Regions from separate parts of the Ruegeria sp. AD9 genome, predicted to be linked through region 2. Evidence: riboswitches for the same ligand, from Rfam matches in the RefSeq annotation. Region 2 holds a riboswitch; the other holds the start of a gene.
What was found. A riboswitch is a leader RNA that binds a small molecule or an ion and turns the genes downstream of it on or off. The one in region 2 is predicted to bind cobalamin.
Positions count from the first base shown of each region.

Region 1: linked by a shared signal. The riboswitch ahead of ACR0AM_RS18840 (hypothetical protein) and the one ahead of ACR0AM_RS20070 (DUF4198 domain-containing protein) in region 2 are both predicted to bind cobalamin.

Region 1 covers NZ_JBQFZP010000018.1:47,264-55,064, forward strand. Annotated here, with positions in the region: gene rsgA (ribosome small subunit-dependent GTPase A) at 1-754, shown strand, start outside; gene ACR0AM_RS18835 (alpha/beta hydrolase family protein) at 791-1,648, opposite strand; cobalamin riboswitch at 1,781-1,999, shown strand; gene ACR0AM_RS18840 (hypothetical protein) at 2,091-2,498, shown strand; gene ACR0AM_RS18845 (protein-tyrosine phosphatase family protein) at 2,490-3,002, opposite strand; gene ACR0AM_RS18850 (DNA polymerase III subunit gamma/tau) at 3,175-4,938, shown strand; gene ACR0AM_RS18855 (YbaB/EbfC family nucleoid-associated protein) at 5,128-5,481, shown strand; gene recR (recombination mediator RecR) at 5,543-6,136, shown strand; gene ACR0AM_RS18865 (class I SAM-dependent methyltransferase) at 6,196-7,044, opposite strand; gene ACR0AM_RS18870 (hypothetical protein) at 7,206-7,703, shown strand; gene ACR0AM_RS18875 (ribonuclease T2 family protein) at 7,700-7,801, opposite strand, start outside.
Region 2 covers NZ_JBQFZP010000024.1:12,990-20,790, reverse strand. Annotated here, with positions in the region: gene ACR0AM_RS20100 (hypothetical protein) at 1-578, shown strand, start outside; gene ACR0AM_RS20095 (hypothetical protein) at 655-870, shown strand; gene ACR0AM_RS20090 (energy-coupling factor ABC transporter ATP-binding protein) at 887-1,537, opposite strand; gene cbiQ (cobalt ECF transporter T component CbiQ) at 1,534-2,313, opposite strand; gene ACR0AM_RS20080 (cobalt ABC transporter permease) at 2,313-2,876, opposite strand; gene cbiM (cobalt transporter CbiM) at 2,873-3,484, opposite strand; gene ACR0AM_RS20070 (DUF4198 domain-containing protein) at 3,491-4,276, opposite strand; cobalamin riboswitch at 4,409-4,607, opposite strand; gene ACR0AM_RS20065 (ROK family transcriptional regulator) at 4,728-5,933, opposite strand; gene ACR0AM_RS20060 (substrate-binding domain-containing protein) at 6,108-7,127, shown strand; gene ACR0AM_RS20055 (ABC transporter permease) at 7,235-7,801, shown strand, end outside.

The sequences.
Region 1 (7,801 bases), on a different contig from region 2:
AACACAACTGATAGCAGCCAATGTCGATGTGTTGTTCATCGTCAGCTCGTGCAACGCCGATTTCAACCTGCCCCGGCTGGAACGTTATCTGGCGCTGGCACATCAGGCCGGATGTTATCCGGTCGTTGTCCTGACGAAAGTTGACCAGTCGGATGACCCCGGCAGTTTCTCGGGACAAGTGCAATCTCTGGACCCTTTTTTGTCGGTACTGGCGATCAATGCGCTAGACCCGGCAGATATCGAAAAGGTTCTGGCATGGTGCCCCAAAGGCCAGACCGGCGCGCTGGTCGGGTCGTCGGGCGTGGGTAAAACGACGCTCAGCAACGCCATGACGGATCAAAACCTCGCCACGTCTGGAATTCGCGAAGACGACGCACGGGGCAGGCACACGACAACGGTGCGCGCGTTGCACCGGATGGGTAACGGTGGCTGGCTGATCGACACGCCGGGAATGCGCGCATTGCGTTTGTTGGACGCTCAGGACGGAATCGACAACGTGTTCTCGGACATCACAGAGCTTGGCCAAAGCTGCCGCTTTTCGGATTGTCAGCACGAGACCGAGCCCGGCTGTGCCGTGCAGAACGCAATAGGCAAGGGCGTTCTTGATCCGGCGCGGCTGGACCGTTGGCGCAAGCTGCGGCGCGAAGATCAGCGAAACTCGGAAACCGTTGCGCAATCGCGGGCGCGGGACAAGGCGTTCGGCAAGATGGTCCGCGGTGTCATGCAGGACAAGAAGCTTCGCAAACGGCCATAGCTGCAAGGTGTTATGGAAAACCTGCGTCGCGTCTGATCAGGCGATCAGGCGCGGCCAGACCGCTGCATTGCGCCGGGCAAATGCGCCTATGTGACCAATCTCCGGCAGCCCAAATTCGGCAGGCTTCAGAAGGTGGCGTCTGGCCCCGGGGCCATACAGATCGGCAAGGCGCCAAACCGCCTCGGGCGGAACCATCTGGTCGTCTTCGAACGTGAACAGATCCACAGCTGTTCCAGAACTGCCCCAATGCGCATCAGGCAAATTCTGCCCGATCTCGGGAACGTAGCTAAGAGGAGCTGTGCACCATTTGCGCCATTGCCAGTAGACCGAGGCGGGCAGGTCCGAGCCAAACCCGATTGCTTTGCCAGGCAGATAGCCAAGCGCCCGCACCATCAGCGGTGCATGGCCATACCAGAACAGCCCCGCCAGCCCCCGATAGGGCCATGGGTGATCTTTCAAAGTCACCAGCCCCGAACACACACAGATCATACGGTCAATCTGGTTGATATCCGGCTGCACCGGCCCCAGCATCGCACCGACCGAATGGCCGATGGTCCAGTGCTGCGCCTTTGGAAACCGCCTGCGCATCTCGGCCCGTGCCGCCGGCATATCGATCAATGCCCAATCCGCCATTGTAGCACGCGCGTCTTTCAGGCGGCCGACCAACGAAAGCCCGTAGTCCCGATAGTCATAGGTCAGGCAAGCCATCCCCCGCTTGGTAGCCAGCCATCGCGCAAAATGGCGATAATAGTCACGCGGCACACCTGTAGCACTGTTCAGCACAACAACGGTTTCCGGCTCACCCACAGGCCGGTACAACCGCGCCGACAAGGTCACGGACCCTGACGGAAAGCTGAAATCTTCGATCAACACCGTCTGTTCCGTATCCAACATGATCCCGGCTTTCACTGAAACAATCGGTTTGCCTGCCTTCAATGCCGACGACACTAGGCCGGAACATAATCCGCATCCAGCATGACCAAACGTCCGGCCTAAAGATCGGCTTGACTCGGAACGCGATCAGACGCTAGCGGTTGTGTGATGGTTTCCGGCCCCTACAAGAGGTCGGGATGAAAAGGGAACACGGTGCGGTTTGTCTGGTCACACAGACATCAACCAAGTCCGCGACTGCCCCCGCAACTGTAAGCGGTAAGCAATGCCGAAATACCACTGGCCTATGGGCTGGGAAGGTCGGCAGAGCAATGACCCGCAAGTCAGGAGACCTGCCATCGGAACTGAAACCGAAACTCGGGCGGGGTGTCCGGGCAGGTCCTGACGGCGAAATGCTGTCCCACCTGCCCCAATATTCCAGCCCACCACGCGCGGAGGGCGCAGGATGATCTGGAAGACAAAATCACACGAATACAGCGCAACGGTGTGCCAGCGGACAGGGAAAACCTGCCCGGCTTTGGCGCGACTGGCCCGCTCGATTTCGGAAGCCATGGCGCAGGCGGTTTCGGTCACCAGCGAGGATTTCGAATTTGAAGGCAGCAGCGCGCTGTCACATTGCGCAGAAGGGTGCATGGCAACGATCAGAGCGCGATCCGACAGCGTTCGCATTTTCTGTGGAACACACCCTGACACGGCAACTCGGGATCTGGATGCCTATGCTGATTTGATCTTTGGACCTACATTCAGCACGCTGCCCTCGGGCACCATCGCGAACCTGCCTTGCGCCATGATCGAGGTTTCAACGATCCGCCCCCAAAAAACCGGCTACGCGCCACAGCAGCTTTCAGCTTGATCCCACTTCCACCTGTGCCGGGGTGATCCGGGACGCCCAGGCCAGCTGCGCATCGGTTTCGACAGCGCAGGGGCGCACGGCCCGCAAGCGGTCCAGTGCGTCGCTGGCGCGTTCACCGCATTCAACCATCAGTCGCAGAATAATCATCCCGGACCTGCCGCACCCCCCACGGCAGTGTACAAGGACCCGGCCACCGCCCGACAGTGCGTGTCGGGCGGTGGCGCTGACCTCTGGCCAGGCCTTCCGAACCGCTTGCGTTGGCGCTCCAAAATCTTCGATCGGCAGGTGAACCCACCGGCTGGCCCGGCTTTGGATGTCACTGCCAAAGTGCTGCGCGCCATCCTGAAGCATTTCGACATCCGTCGTCATTGAAATCACAAGGCCCGGTTTCCACGCCGCAATCGTATCCAGATCGGTGGCGTAATCCCCGCCACGCCCTGGCATTGAAGTAAGGGCAAGCGTTCCGCCTCCGACCTGCAGAGCAAAAATGACCAGCTGCGACATGAAGTGCGTCCTCCCCCAAGGTACTCTTTAAGAAATGAGCCATTAAATCCGCTGGACCAGTTTAGTTGGAAACCAGCCCGTTTCTGAAACAAAAAATCATCACGCCCCACAGTGGACGCGGACTGCCGCCGCCACTACGCTGTGCCGAAGCACCGAATCCGAGCGAGTAGACATGACAGACACGCCCAGCCCCGCCTATCAGGTTCTCGCCCGCAAATACCGCCCGGAAACCTTTGCCGACCTGGTGGGTCAGGATGCCATGGTGCGCACCCTGAAAAACGCTTTTGAAGCCGACCGGATTGCGCAGGCCTTTGTCATGACCGGCATTCGCGGAACGGGTAAAACCACCACGGCACGGATCATCGCCAAGGGCATGAACTGTATCGGACCGGATGGAACCGGAGGGCCGACAACAGAGCCTTGCGGTCAGTGCGAGCATTGCATCGCGATCATGGAAGGCCGCCATGTCGATGTGATGGAAATGGATGCCGCCAGCCGTACCGGCGTCAACGATATCCGCGAGATCATCGACAGTGTCCGCTATCGCGCAGCCAGCGCGCGCTACAAGATCTACATCATCGACGAGGTTCACATGCTCTCGACCAGCGCATTCAACGCGCTGCTCAAGACGCTCGAGGAACCGCCCGCACATGTGAAGTTCATCTTCGCGACCACCGAGATTCGCAAAGTGCCAGTCACGGTTCTGTCGCGGTGTCAACGCTTTGACCTGCGCCGGATTGAGCCCGAAGACATGATCGGTCTGCTGCGCAAGATCGCCGGGGCCGAGGGCGCGCAGATTGCCGACGACGCACTGGCGCTGATCACCCGCGCTGCAGAAGGGTCGGCCCGCGACGCGACCTCATTGCTCGATCAGGCAATCTCGCACGGGGCCGGTGAGACGACGGCAGATCAGGTCCGTGCGATGCTGGGTCTAGCGGATCGAGGTCGTGTTCTGGACCTGATGGACATGATCCTGCGCGGTGACGCGGCAGGAGCGCTTACTGAACTGAGCGGGCAATATGCGGAAGGCGCAGACCCTCTGGCTGTGCTGCGCGATCTGGCCGAAATCACGCATTGGGTGTCCGTCGTAAAGATCACACCCGACGCGGCCGAAGACCCGACGGTTTCCCCCGACGAACGCACACGGGGCCAGCACATGGCCGAGGCTTTGCCGATGCGGGTTCTGACCCGGATGTGGCAGATGCTGCTGAAGGCGCTGGAGGAAGTCTCTGCGGCGCCCAACGCGATGATGGCCGCCGAAATGGCTGTTATCCGACTGACACATGTCGCCGATTTGCCCAGCCCCGAAGAACTGATCAAACGGCTGCAAGACGCCCCACCTTCGCCACCCGGCGGGCCGGGCGGGGGCATGTCAATGTCCCGGCAGGCCCCGGTGGCAACGCAATCCAACGCGACCCCGCCGCCTGCCTATGCATCGCCCCCGCGCGGCGCGGGTGGCGCACCGGTTGCCGCGCTGGCGCAGGATGCCCAGACGGCCCTGGCCCGCTATCCAACCTTCGGACATGTGGTGGAACTGATCCGCACAAACCGCGATGTGAAACTGCTTGTCGAGGTGGAAAGCGGCATGCGCCTTGTGTCGTACCAGCCCGGCCGGATCGAATTCACCCCGACGCCTCAGGCACCGTCGGATCTGGCGTCGCGATTGGGCTCTGCCCTGCAACGCTGGACTGGCAATCGGTGGGCCGTCTCCATTGTCTCGGACGGGGATGCGGCGACCATCGCGGAAGTGCGGGACCGGGCCGAAATAGCCCTGAAAGCCGAGGCCGAAGAGCACCCGCTGGTTCAGGCCGTGCTGACGCAATTCCCCAAGGCAAAGATCATTCGGATCGAAACACCTGAACAGCGTGCCGCCAAGGTTGAGACCGAGGCCCTTCCCGAAGTCGAAGATGAATGGGACCCCTTCGAAGAGGATTAGCCCCAGGCCCGTGGGTCCAAGTTTCAGGAAACCGGCATACTCACCCCCTTTCACGATGAAACTGAGGGAGGGAATGCGGGCGCATAAATGATCGGCCGGCGACGCTCTGATCTGGACAGGCGGGAGACCTCTTGTGCCGCCTGCCTGCGGTCCGTATTTAGAACCAAACAGAAACACAGGAGACGACTGATGCTGAAAGGACTCGGCGGGCTTGGCGGACTGGGCGACATGGCAAAGATGATGAAATCCGCACAAGACCTGCAAACCAAGATGACCGAAATGCAGGAAGAGCTGAACAACATGATGGTTGTCGGCGAATCCGGTGCAGGGCTGGTCAAGGCAACGGCCACAGCCAAGGGTGAACTCAAGGGGCTGGACATCGACCCGTCCATCTTCAACGGCGACGACAAGGAAGTGGTCGAAGACCTGATCCTGGCCGCCATCAAAGACGCTCAGGCCAAAGCTGCCGAACGTTCACAGGAAGAGATGGGCAAGCTGACCGAAAGCATGGGCCTGCCCAAAGACATCAAGCTACCGTTCTGAGCTTCATCTTTTCCCAAATACTCCCGCCGGAGGCTTCCTCCGGTGCAAAGCAGGACAGGCCATGGGAACGAACAGCGAAATCGACAATCTGATCGATCTGATGGCCAAACTGCCGGGGCTGGGCCCGCGCTCGGCCCGCCGCGCGGTGCTGCACCTGATCCGCAAACGCGCTCTGCTGCTGACGCCCCTGTCAGACGCCATGCAGCAAGTGGCCGTCACCGCCCGCGAATGCCTGAATTGCGGCAATGTGGGCACCACGGATATCTGTGACATATGCAATAGCGAGGCCCGAGCGACCGGCGAACTCTGCGTGGTCGAAGACGTCGCCGACCTCTGGGCGATGGAGCGGTCAGGGGTCTTCAAGGGCCGCTATCACGTGCTGGGTGGCACGCTGTCTGCACTGGACGGGGTCGGCCCGGACGAGCTGCGCATTCCCCGCCTCAGGGATCGGGTCCTGGCCGAAGGGATCACCGAAGTGATCCTTGCCCTGAACGCCACCGTCGACGGCCAGACCACCGCCCATTACATCGCGGATCAGCTGGAAGGCCAGGTGCGCCTGACCTCACTGGCGCAAGGCGTGCCCATCGGCGGAGAGTTGGATTATCTGGATGACGGGACGATCACGGCGGCGCTCAGGGCGCGTAAGGAATTGTAGACTGACGTGGGGTGTTACACCAAATGTACGTGTCTGTCTCCTGGCTGTCTTTTGTAAGCTTATCCAGGGTTAACTGCTTCAAAAAAGTTTAACTTTGCGGGAATACCCACGCCCTCCGGCTTCTCGAATACCCTGAATTTTTCCATAACGGCTTCTTGTATTGCCGCGACATCCGCATCCGTTCCACAATACTTTTTTAGAATTCGCGCTGCTGGTCCTATGTTGGAAGCCAAGTCAGCAACTTTTTTGAGCGGTCCTTGATGTTTTAGTGTGATCGCCGAAACTTCTCCTGTCACATTTCTGAATCCTGCTTTTTTCAACACATCGACAACGTAATCGATATCCTGAAAACCCAGCGGTCCCGGTGCGTTGGGATCAGCAGGATCAGGTGGACCCAAACGTGAAACTGCCGCTTTGCACGGAGCATCGAACCAAGGGTTTATTGCCATTGGAGCCCAAGCCGCTACAATCAAACGCCCCCGCGCCCGCATGTGCTTTCGTATATTGGCAAACGCAGCGTTCGGATCGGAAAAGAACATGACGCCAAAGCGCGAAATCACAAGATCAAATGGCGCGCTTGGGATCGCACCTTGTTGCGCGTCCATCAAAAAATACTTTGATTTTACAGTAAGTTTTCCAGCTTTCTTTTGAGCGTGCTCCAAGAGCGGTTTGGAAATATCCAGCGCCGTCAGTGTTCCATTTGGGGTCAGCTTTTTCGCAAAAGCACGGCTCGTGGCGCCGGTTCCGCAACCAACATCAAGTACATCCGCATCATGGATATCACCCGCTCGCCGGATGAGTTCTTGGTCCACCGCTTCAAAAACAGCGTCCAGTTCTTCTTCGAACCTGATCCACTGAAGTCCCGGAGCTGAACTCCAGTAATCCGCCTGCGCTTTGTTGGCAGTCATAGCGTTTCTCACATTCTTGAACGCAATCACTGTAGCATAGTTGCCGCGCAAAACTGTCGTACTTTGAGACTGCTGAAGCATCTGGACTAGGTTTCAGAGAATACTGTTTGCCTGAAACCGAGTTACAGTTAGATACAGCCAACCACATTTTTTAGTTGGGAGTGCTTAACTTGACCCGCCTTCTCGCCTTTACCTTCGCCGCCTTCACCGCAACCGCTGCCCTGTCGCAGGAACTGGTCGACAAGGGCTTCGTCGAAGGCTGGAACATTATGATGGACCCCGCGCTTGGGAACGGGTGCCTGATCCAGACGGTCTATCAGGACCTCTCGGTCGTGCGGCTGGGCTATGACGCGTTGGACAATCGCGGGTATTTTGCCGTTTACAACAAGGCCTGGGGCAATATTGAACAGGGGAAAAGCTATCCCATCCGGTTCGAACTGGACGGCAAGAGCTTTGACGCAACCGCTATCGGGTTCAATGAACGCAAAGTGCCCGGTGCGACGGTGTTTTTTACCGACCGGAATTTCGTCACCGCGATTGCCCAGAACAAGACGATGACGGTTTACAATCCCGCAGGCGAGGTGGTGATGGCGATTGATCTGAAAGGCACCGCCAAGGCGCTGGACTATGCGCGGGACTGCCAGAACAAAAAGCTTTAACGAATCGGATCGAACAGCGCGTCCTTGGCAGTGCAGTCGCGGATCACATCGCGGCCGCATGGCACCGGATCAAGGTCGCGCGACAGGCATAGGCGGAC
Region 2 (7,801 bases):
ATGCGTTGCAGGAGATCGCGATACGTGGCGGTGCGGTACCGATCCTGACACCTGTCAGGGTCCTTCCGGCCGCCGGATCAGGCCCGGTGACCGACGGCATCGCACAGCTGGCTTTGATCGGCCGGACCCTCAGCCTGGCACCGACCGCGGCGCTGCATGCCGTGGCCACCGACCCCCTGTCGCTCAGCCGTCCGACTGCGGGTGGCGGGTTCGAGGTTCTGGCACGGGTCATCGACGCCGCCGCCCCGATTGCCGGGACCATCGCGGCGGCAGACTGGACAAGCTGGGAATGCGATGCTGCTGCCTGTTCCGAGGTTGACAGCAACGATGCGCGCTTTGCCCTTTCACCGATCCTGAATGCGGCCGGTTGGCACCAGGCGGCTGATCCCGGCAATCCCACCAGCCTGTCCGATCCCGGCAGCTGGGCCGCGTGGCAAAACATCACCGGGCTTGTACCCGGCGTCACGCGGTTCGCGGATGAGCTGCAATTGCTGTACCCTGCCGAGATGCTCATCACCTCGCCGGTTTTCAATCAATTGGACAATGTCTGGACGGGAAGCGCATTCGCCGCGCCATAGGACCCCCTCTGCATCCGCAACAAAGTGATTTGGCGGCACTTGGCTTTTGGAGTTACGCTTGAACAGGAGGGGTGCCATGCGAAACCCGGAACGTTTCGAAAAATTCTACTTTGCCAAAGTTGGCATGGGCGAAGCCTGCGGTTGCGCCGAGCGCATCATCGACGTTTTCGAGTTCAACCGAAAAGGTGGCGCGCCGTCGAAACACCCGGTGAAACAGGACCGTCGCAGACGCCTATCGTTTCGCGCATGGGCAGTCAGATATGGGCTTATGAGCCGAAAGCGGAACAGCTGAACACGTATTGGTCCTGTCAGACAGCAACCAGTTTTCCGTCTCGCAAATCCAGCGCATCCGGTGCCAGTTCGGCTCGGAAGGCCGGGGAATGGCTGACAAGAAGGATCGCTTGCGGCAATGCCCGGAGGATTTCCAGCAGCCGGGCCTCGTTCCGTGGGTCCAGCGCGTTGGTGGGTTCATCAAGCAGCAGAACCTCGGGCTCCATCGCCAGAACGGTCGCCAGCGTAACCAGCCGTTTTTCACCCCCTGACAAATTGTGGGTGATGCGGTTCTTCAGATGCATCAGGTCCAGATCACCCAACACGCTTTCAACGATGGCAAGTGCTTCGTCGCGTGTTCTGCCCAGGTTGAGCGGGCCAAAGGCGATATCCTCGGCGACGGTCGGGCAGAACAACTGATCATCCGCATCCTGAAACACAAGGCCCACCCGGCGGCGCACGTCGTGAAAATCAGCCTCATGCACCCTTTGCTGACCAAAGATCCTGACCGTGCCGGACTGTGCGCGCTGCAAGCCAAGCGTAATGCGCAGCAAGGTCGATTTTCCTGCCCCGTTCGGGCCCGTCAGCGACAGGCGTTGACCAGCGGACAGGCTGAGGCTGGCACCGTCAAGAACGGGTGGCAGACCGGCGTAGGCAAAGCAGATTTCTTCAAGCGCAATCAGTGTCATGCCAAATCCAGTATGATCAGACCCGCGCAAAGGGCACCAAGACCTGCGGCAAAAACGATGTCCCTTCGGGTCAGGGCAAAGTCCTGAAGCAGCAGCATACGGCCTGAAAACCCCCTGCACTTCATCGCATCAAGAATGCGTTCGGATCTTTCGATCGCGCGCACCAGCATCATGCCCACGAGATAGCCAAAGCTGCGATAGGTGTGCCAGTTTGTTGCCGGGCGAAAGCCGCGCACTTTCATGGCCGCGCGCAGGCGCAGGTATTCTTCCCGCAGAACCTCGATATATCGGATGGTGAACATCAAAAGGTGAACCAGCTTTTCGGGGCAGCGCAGGCGGTGCAGGGCGTGGCCAAGCGTGACCGGCTCCATCGTGCCGACCAGCACCATAAGGGACAGGATGACCGCGTTGGCCGTCAAGGCGATCTCGACCGCTTTCCAGAAGCCCTGCCAGCTTGCGGGAAACCCCCAGAGCGTAAACATCGGGTCGCCGGGCATGGAGAATGGCAACAACACCAGCATGAACAGGATGAACCCGTCCATCATGGCCATGCGTTTCAATGTCTTCCGCCAGGGCAGACGCGACGCGGCAAGAAGCGAAAGGGACACCGCCAGAGCCGCGCACAGCGCTGTCAGCGAGGACACCGCCACTGTCACCACCGCGAAGACAACCGCCATAACGATCCGCATCCTAGGATCAAGCGGGTTGATCGCGCCGCGCCGCTGCGCGCCCGCTTTGACCAGCGTGCTTTCCTGTTGTCCCAGAACATGCGCCATCAGGCCGCCAGCTTGCGGCGTGCCGCAAAGTAGAAGCCCAGACCAAACAGACCGACAATATATCCGATCCCACCCAGAACAGTTTGCAGATCATTTTGTTCGCGGTAAGCCGCGATTTCCCGACGCAGCGGGCGCAGCTCATCCCGCACGGCCCTGGCAATGACCTGTTGTTGTTCAGTGCTGAGCACCGCCGCTGTCTGGGCAGGTGCGTTTGTTGGCGGGGTATCAGGTTCCGCTTCAACGCCCATGATCCGGGCGACATCCGCAGCGGGCATGGTGACCTCGGCCACATGTCCGGCACCAAGGTTTGCAAAGAATGTATGGGCCACCGGCGCGTTTGGCGTGTAGATAAAAAACCCGTCTGCATCTGTTACGATACGGCCCAGCTCGGCTCCGTCCGGGCCGTTGACGATGACCTCGGTATCGCTTGCCATGTCGCCGTTGGAAAAGCCGATTTCGCCTTCGATGGCGTCACCGGATTTAAACACTCCGGCTATGACCTTATGCGCCAAGGCAGGTAGGGGTGCACAGCACAGCGCCAGAATGATTGCCAGATACCTCATGCGACCGCTCGTTTGACAAACAGCTCGGGCTTGACCTTGCGCGCCAGCAAAACCGCGAACCCGGTCAGGATCGCCTCAATCGCCATGACAGGAATATGTGCAAAGAAAACAAGCTTGGCCGCAGGCAGGAAGGCATCTCCGGACAAGGCCAGTGAAAACGCAACCATGCCGGTTGTGGCGGCAATGGCAAAGGCACCGCCAACCCCGCCCCATATCGCACCTTGCAGAGGTGAGCCGTGGGCGATCAGGCGGCTAAAGATCAGTCCGTCCAGAACCGCGGGCAACGCGATGTTCAGGGTGTTGATCCCCAATACCGTCAACCCGCCAAAGCCAAAGAAGACGGCTTGCAGCAAAAGCCCGACGAACAGGGCCGGGAATGCGGCCCACCCCAGCAAAAGCCCGGCCATACCGTTGAGGATCAGGTGCACCGACGACGGACCAATAGGAACATGGATCAGCGATGCCACGAAAAAGCTGGCTGACAGCACCCCCGCAGTGGGGATGCGATCAAGATCCAGCGACCTGAGGCCCATGGCAATTCCACCCGCCGCAGCGACGGCACCGCCGATCACGACCGGGTTGGACAAGGCTCCGTCAACGATATGCATCTACGGTTACTCCAAATCCCAGGCGCGGATCCAGATGACCGCGTCCTGGCTGAGTTCTTTGCCATTGTGTTCGGTCACGGGACCGGCGCCGAGCGCTGCAAAACCCCAATATCCGGCTTTTGGAACGCCGAATGTGAAATACCCGTTATCATCCGAAGTTGCGACCAATGCACCACCCGGCAACGGCGAGACGGTCGGGGCCGAAGCAGCCGTGCTTTCCATGTCCGGTTCTGCGGCCATGTACTCGATCTCGATCTCGGCACCCGCAACCGGTTGGCCTTCTGCCATAACCCGACCCGTAAAGGTCGAACCCGCGATGATGTTGGTCGGTTTGTTGAGCGGGATGATCTCAACCGGCAAGCCCACCGGGTTCATCCAGTCGGTCGGCAATTCGTTGCGGTTCAGGAATGCCTTGGCGATCTGCTGGATATAGATATCCTCAGACCCCTCGTAATAGGGCTGGGGAACTGTCACCAGCACATAGTCGCCCGACCGTTTGACCGGAACATAACCCTTGAATGCCGCGCCTTCGTTTTCCCCACCGGTGAAACGCACGGGTTCCAGAGTGTCCAGCAGGTCGGTTTTCTGACCGTTGTGGATCACGTAGAATTCCTGCGGCTTGTCCAGATCCATGACATGCCCGTTCGAGAACGGATGCCAGAAGATCAGCTTGACCGGAACATTCCCCGGTGCGTCGATCATGGTGTCAGAGGTGTATTCCAGCAGGAAATGCGCATTTGCCATCGCTGGAAGCGCCATCGCCACAGCGGCTGCAGAAAGCAGCTTGGTCATCAATAGTCGTCCTTGTCCCTTCGTACCAACCCCGGTACGAGATGCGTTTTGACTGCGGGGACGTCCAAGCTAAGCTGCTTTTTCAAGCATCCTGCTCCGACGCACATCCCGTCGCCGATTAGGAGTGCCCTTGTCAAAGGCACATGTCCGGCAGGTATCCTGACTTGCGGGTCAAAGCGTTGGGCTGGCCTTCCCGGATTAACTCCAGTGGCACTTCAGCCCTGCTCGCCGCTTACAGTTGCGGGTGCAGTTGCGGAATTAGGCCAAAGCCCGCACCGCATTCCCTTTTGATTCCAGAGCACGCCCCGGAACCGAACATGCCGAGCGGCTTGCCAGACTTCTTCGGCGTCCGTCAACGATCAATTGCGCTGGCTGTCAAAAAGTTTAGCGGGCAATGCCCTTTTTCCGGCGGATCCGCTTTGGATAAAGGTCGGGGTTTTCAGGGATGAACCTACCCTTCGAGCAGGTATCTTTCCGACAATGGCAAACTGGCCGCCCCCAATGAGCGGGCATCCGGGCCTGCCGTCCCCGCCAACACCAAAGGCCGTTCCAGCCCGGTCAGGTTCAGGTCGGATAGTTCGACCTCAACCAGTTCCACCAGCCGCGCCTTAATGCCTGCGGGCATCCAGCCATCAATCTTGACACATTCGAAGTCGATCAGGCTGCAAGATGAGACTGTGGCATGGGCGATCCCGTGCGCCGCTTGTTTCAGCCAGTTCTCAAGGTGGGTTTTCGGTACGTCCCAATGCTGTGTCGTTTCCCAAATTGAACCGGCTGTTGCGGCATTCTCACCTGTCGCGCGCTCCAGTACATAAAGACTGGCGACATCTATCAACGGTTTCACTCCGCCTGCGTCGTCCGGCACAGGCAATGGACCAAGCGCACCGGCATTTCCCCGCCCCGAAAAGATGGAGCCGTTCAGAACCACCCCGCCCCCAATGAAGAAGCCCACATAAAAATACAGGAAATCTCGTGGGCCTTCCGCCGGGCCAAAGACCAGCTCGGCACCGCAGGCGGCCGTTGCGTCGTTCTGTAGGAATACCGGCAAGTCATAGCTTGAGGCCAGTGCGCCTTTCAGGTCCGCGTCACGCCACGGATCCATTTTCTCCTGCGGAACCTGCAATGTCTGCGCCCAGTCCCAAAGGTAGAACGGCATCGCAATCCCAAGACCCGCGATCCTGCCGCGCGCTTCGGGCGACAGCGACGTCATCACTTTGTCGAGGCTTTCCTTGGAAAAGCTCAGTGTCGCCTCGGGCGTCGGAAAATCATAAGTCCGCCGCTCACGGTGCCTGACATTGCCAAGGAAATCCGTCAGCACCAGCTCGGTACTGCGCCGCCCGACTTTGAGCCCAAAGAAATACGCGCCATCCGGATTCAGGCGCATGGGAACCGAGGGCTGCCCGACTTTTCCCCGGATCGGTTCGCCCCGCAGAAGCAGCCCATCGGTTTCCAACTGGCGCATGATGACCGAAACCGTCTGTGCCGACAGCCCGGTCATCCGCGCGATCTCAGATTTTGCAAGGGCCTGATGGCGCCGGACCAGTGACAGGACAAGCCGTTCATTTCGGGCCCGCATTCCGCTTTGATTGGTGCCGCGCATGTCTGGCTCGCGTACGCCAGCGGTATTGTCCAAAGAGTTGTTTGCAGACACGGCCATCCCCTTCGTGACGACAATGTTGAAACCCTTCCTTTCTGTCAATAATAAATAAGAGTGATTTATTTATTGACTCAAAATTCGAATCTTGTGATGGTTTTCACGTTCGATCGGGCCGGATTTCGCCCGATCAGACGTATGCCCTGACGGGCATTGGGAAAACTGGGAGGACTACCGATGAAACTTGCGAAACTTGCAGGCGCTACGGCGCTGGCGGTTACGGCCATGGCAAGCAGTGCAATGGCCGAAGGTGAAACCGTTTGCCTGATCACCAAGACGGATACCAACCCTTTCTTTGTCAAAATGAGAGAGGGCGCGACAGCCAAAGCCGAAGAGCTTGGCATGACGCTGAAGGCCTTTGCCGGCAAAGTCGACGGCGACCACGAAACTCAGGTTCAGGCCATCGAAACCTGCATACTGGATGGCGCAAAGGGTATCCTGCTGACCGCGTCAGATACGTCGTCTATCGTTCCGGCGGTGCAGCAGGCCCGCGATGCCGGGCTGCTGGTGATTGCGCTGGACACCCCGCTTGAGCCTATCGACTCGGCCGACGCGACCTTTGCCACCGACAATTTCCTTGCGGGGCTTCTGATCGGACAATGGGCAAAAGCCACTCTGGGAGATGCGGCAAACGACGCCAAAATCGCCACGTTGGACCTTGCGGTCAGCCAGCCCACTGTGGATGTGCTTCGCAATCAGGGGTTTTTGCAGGGGTTTGGTGTTGATCTGGCCGATCCGAACGTGATTGGCGATGAAGACGACCCGCGCCTTGTTGGCAGCGATGTCACCGCTGGCAACGAAGAAGGCGGCCGCCGCGCGATGGAGAACCTGCTGGCCAAAGACCCGACGATCAACGTGGTGCACACCATCAACGAACCGGCGGCAGCGGGTGCTTATGAGGCGCTTAAGGCTATCGGGCGCGAAAATGACGTGCTGATCGTTTCCGTCGATGGCGGCTGCCCCGGCGTGCAGAACGTGGCGGACGGGGTCATCGGCGCAACATCCCAGCAATACCCGCTGCTGATGGCATCGCTGGGCGTTGAGGCTGTCAAGAAATGGGCGGACGAAGGGACGAAACCCGAGAACACACCCGGTAAGGACTTTTTTGACACTGGCGTGGCGCTTGTGACGGATAAGGCCGCCGACGGCGTCGAGTCCATCTCTGTTCAGGAAGGCATGGACCTCTGCTGGGGTTAAGCTGAACGTGTGGAAGGCCGCCACGCGGCCTTCCACTTATCAAAACCACCCACACGCCCGAAACCTTGCTAAAGTCGTCATAAACCTGACGCTTTGGGGGAAGTTCCATGTCCGATTCTTCACGACAAGCTGACGATTTCGAAACCGCCGCAAAAGGCAGCCCGGAGCAAGTCGCCGAGTTTGACGATCACCAACGCGGATTTGTCGGGACGGTTCAGCATTTTCTGCATGTGAACCCGTCGCTGGTCCCGCTGATTGTCCTTGTCGCTGCCATCGTCATCTTTGGTGTCTTATTAGGCCCCAAGTTCTTTTCGCCCTTTGCGCTGACATTGATCCTTCAGCAGGTTCAGATCGTCGGGATTGTGGCCGCGGCACAAAGCCTTGTGATCCTGACCGCAGGCATCGACCTGAGTGTTGGGGCCATCATGGTGATGTCGTCGGTTGTGATGGGGCAGTTTACCTTCCGCTATGGAATGCCGCCGTCGGTTGCGATTGTGTGCGGCCTTGCTGTTGGCTCGGCAATCGGGGCCTTGAACGGGTTTCTGGTCAGTCGCATCAAGCTGCCACCTTTCATCGTCACCCTTGGCATGTGGCAGATCGTTCTTGCGGCGAATTTTCTTTATTCACAAAACGAAACGATCCGGTCGCAGGAAATCGAGGAACACGCCGCCATC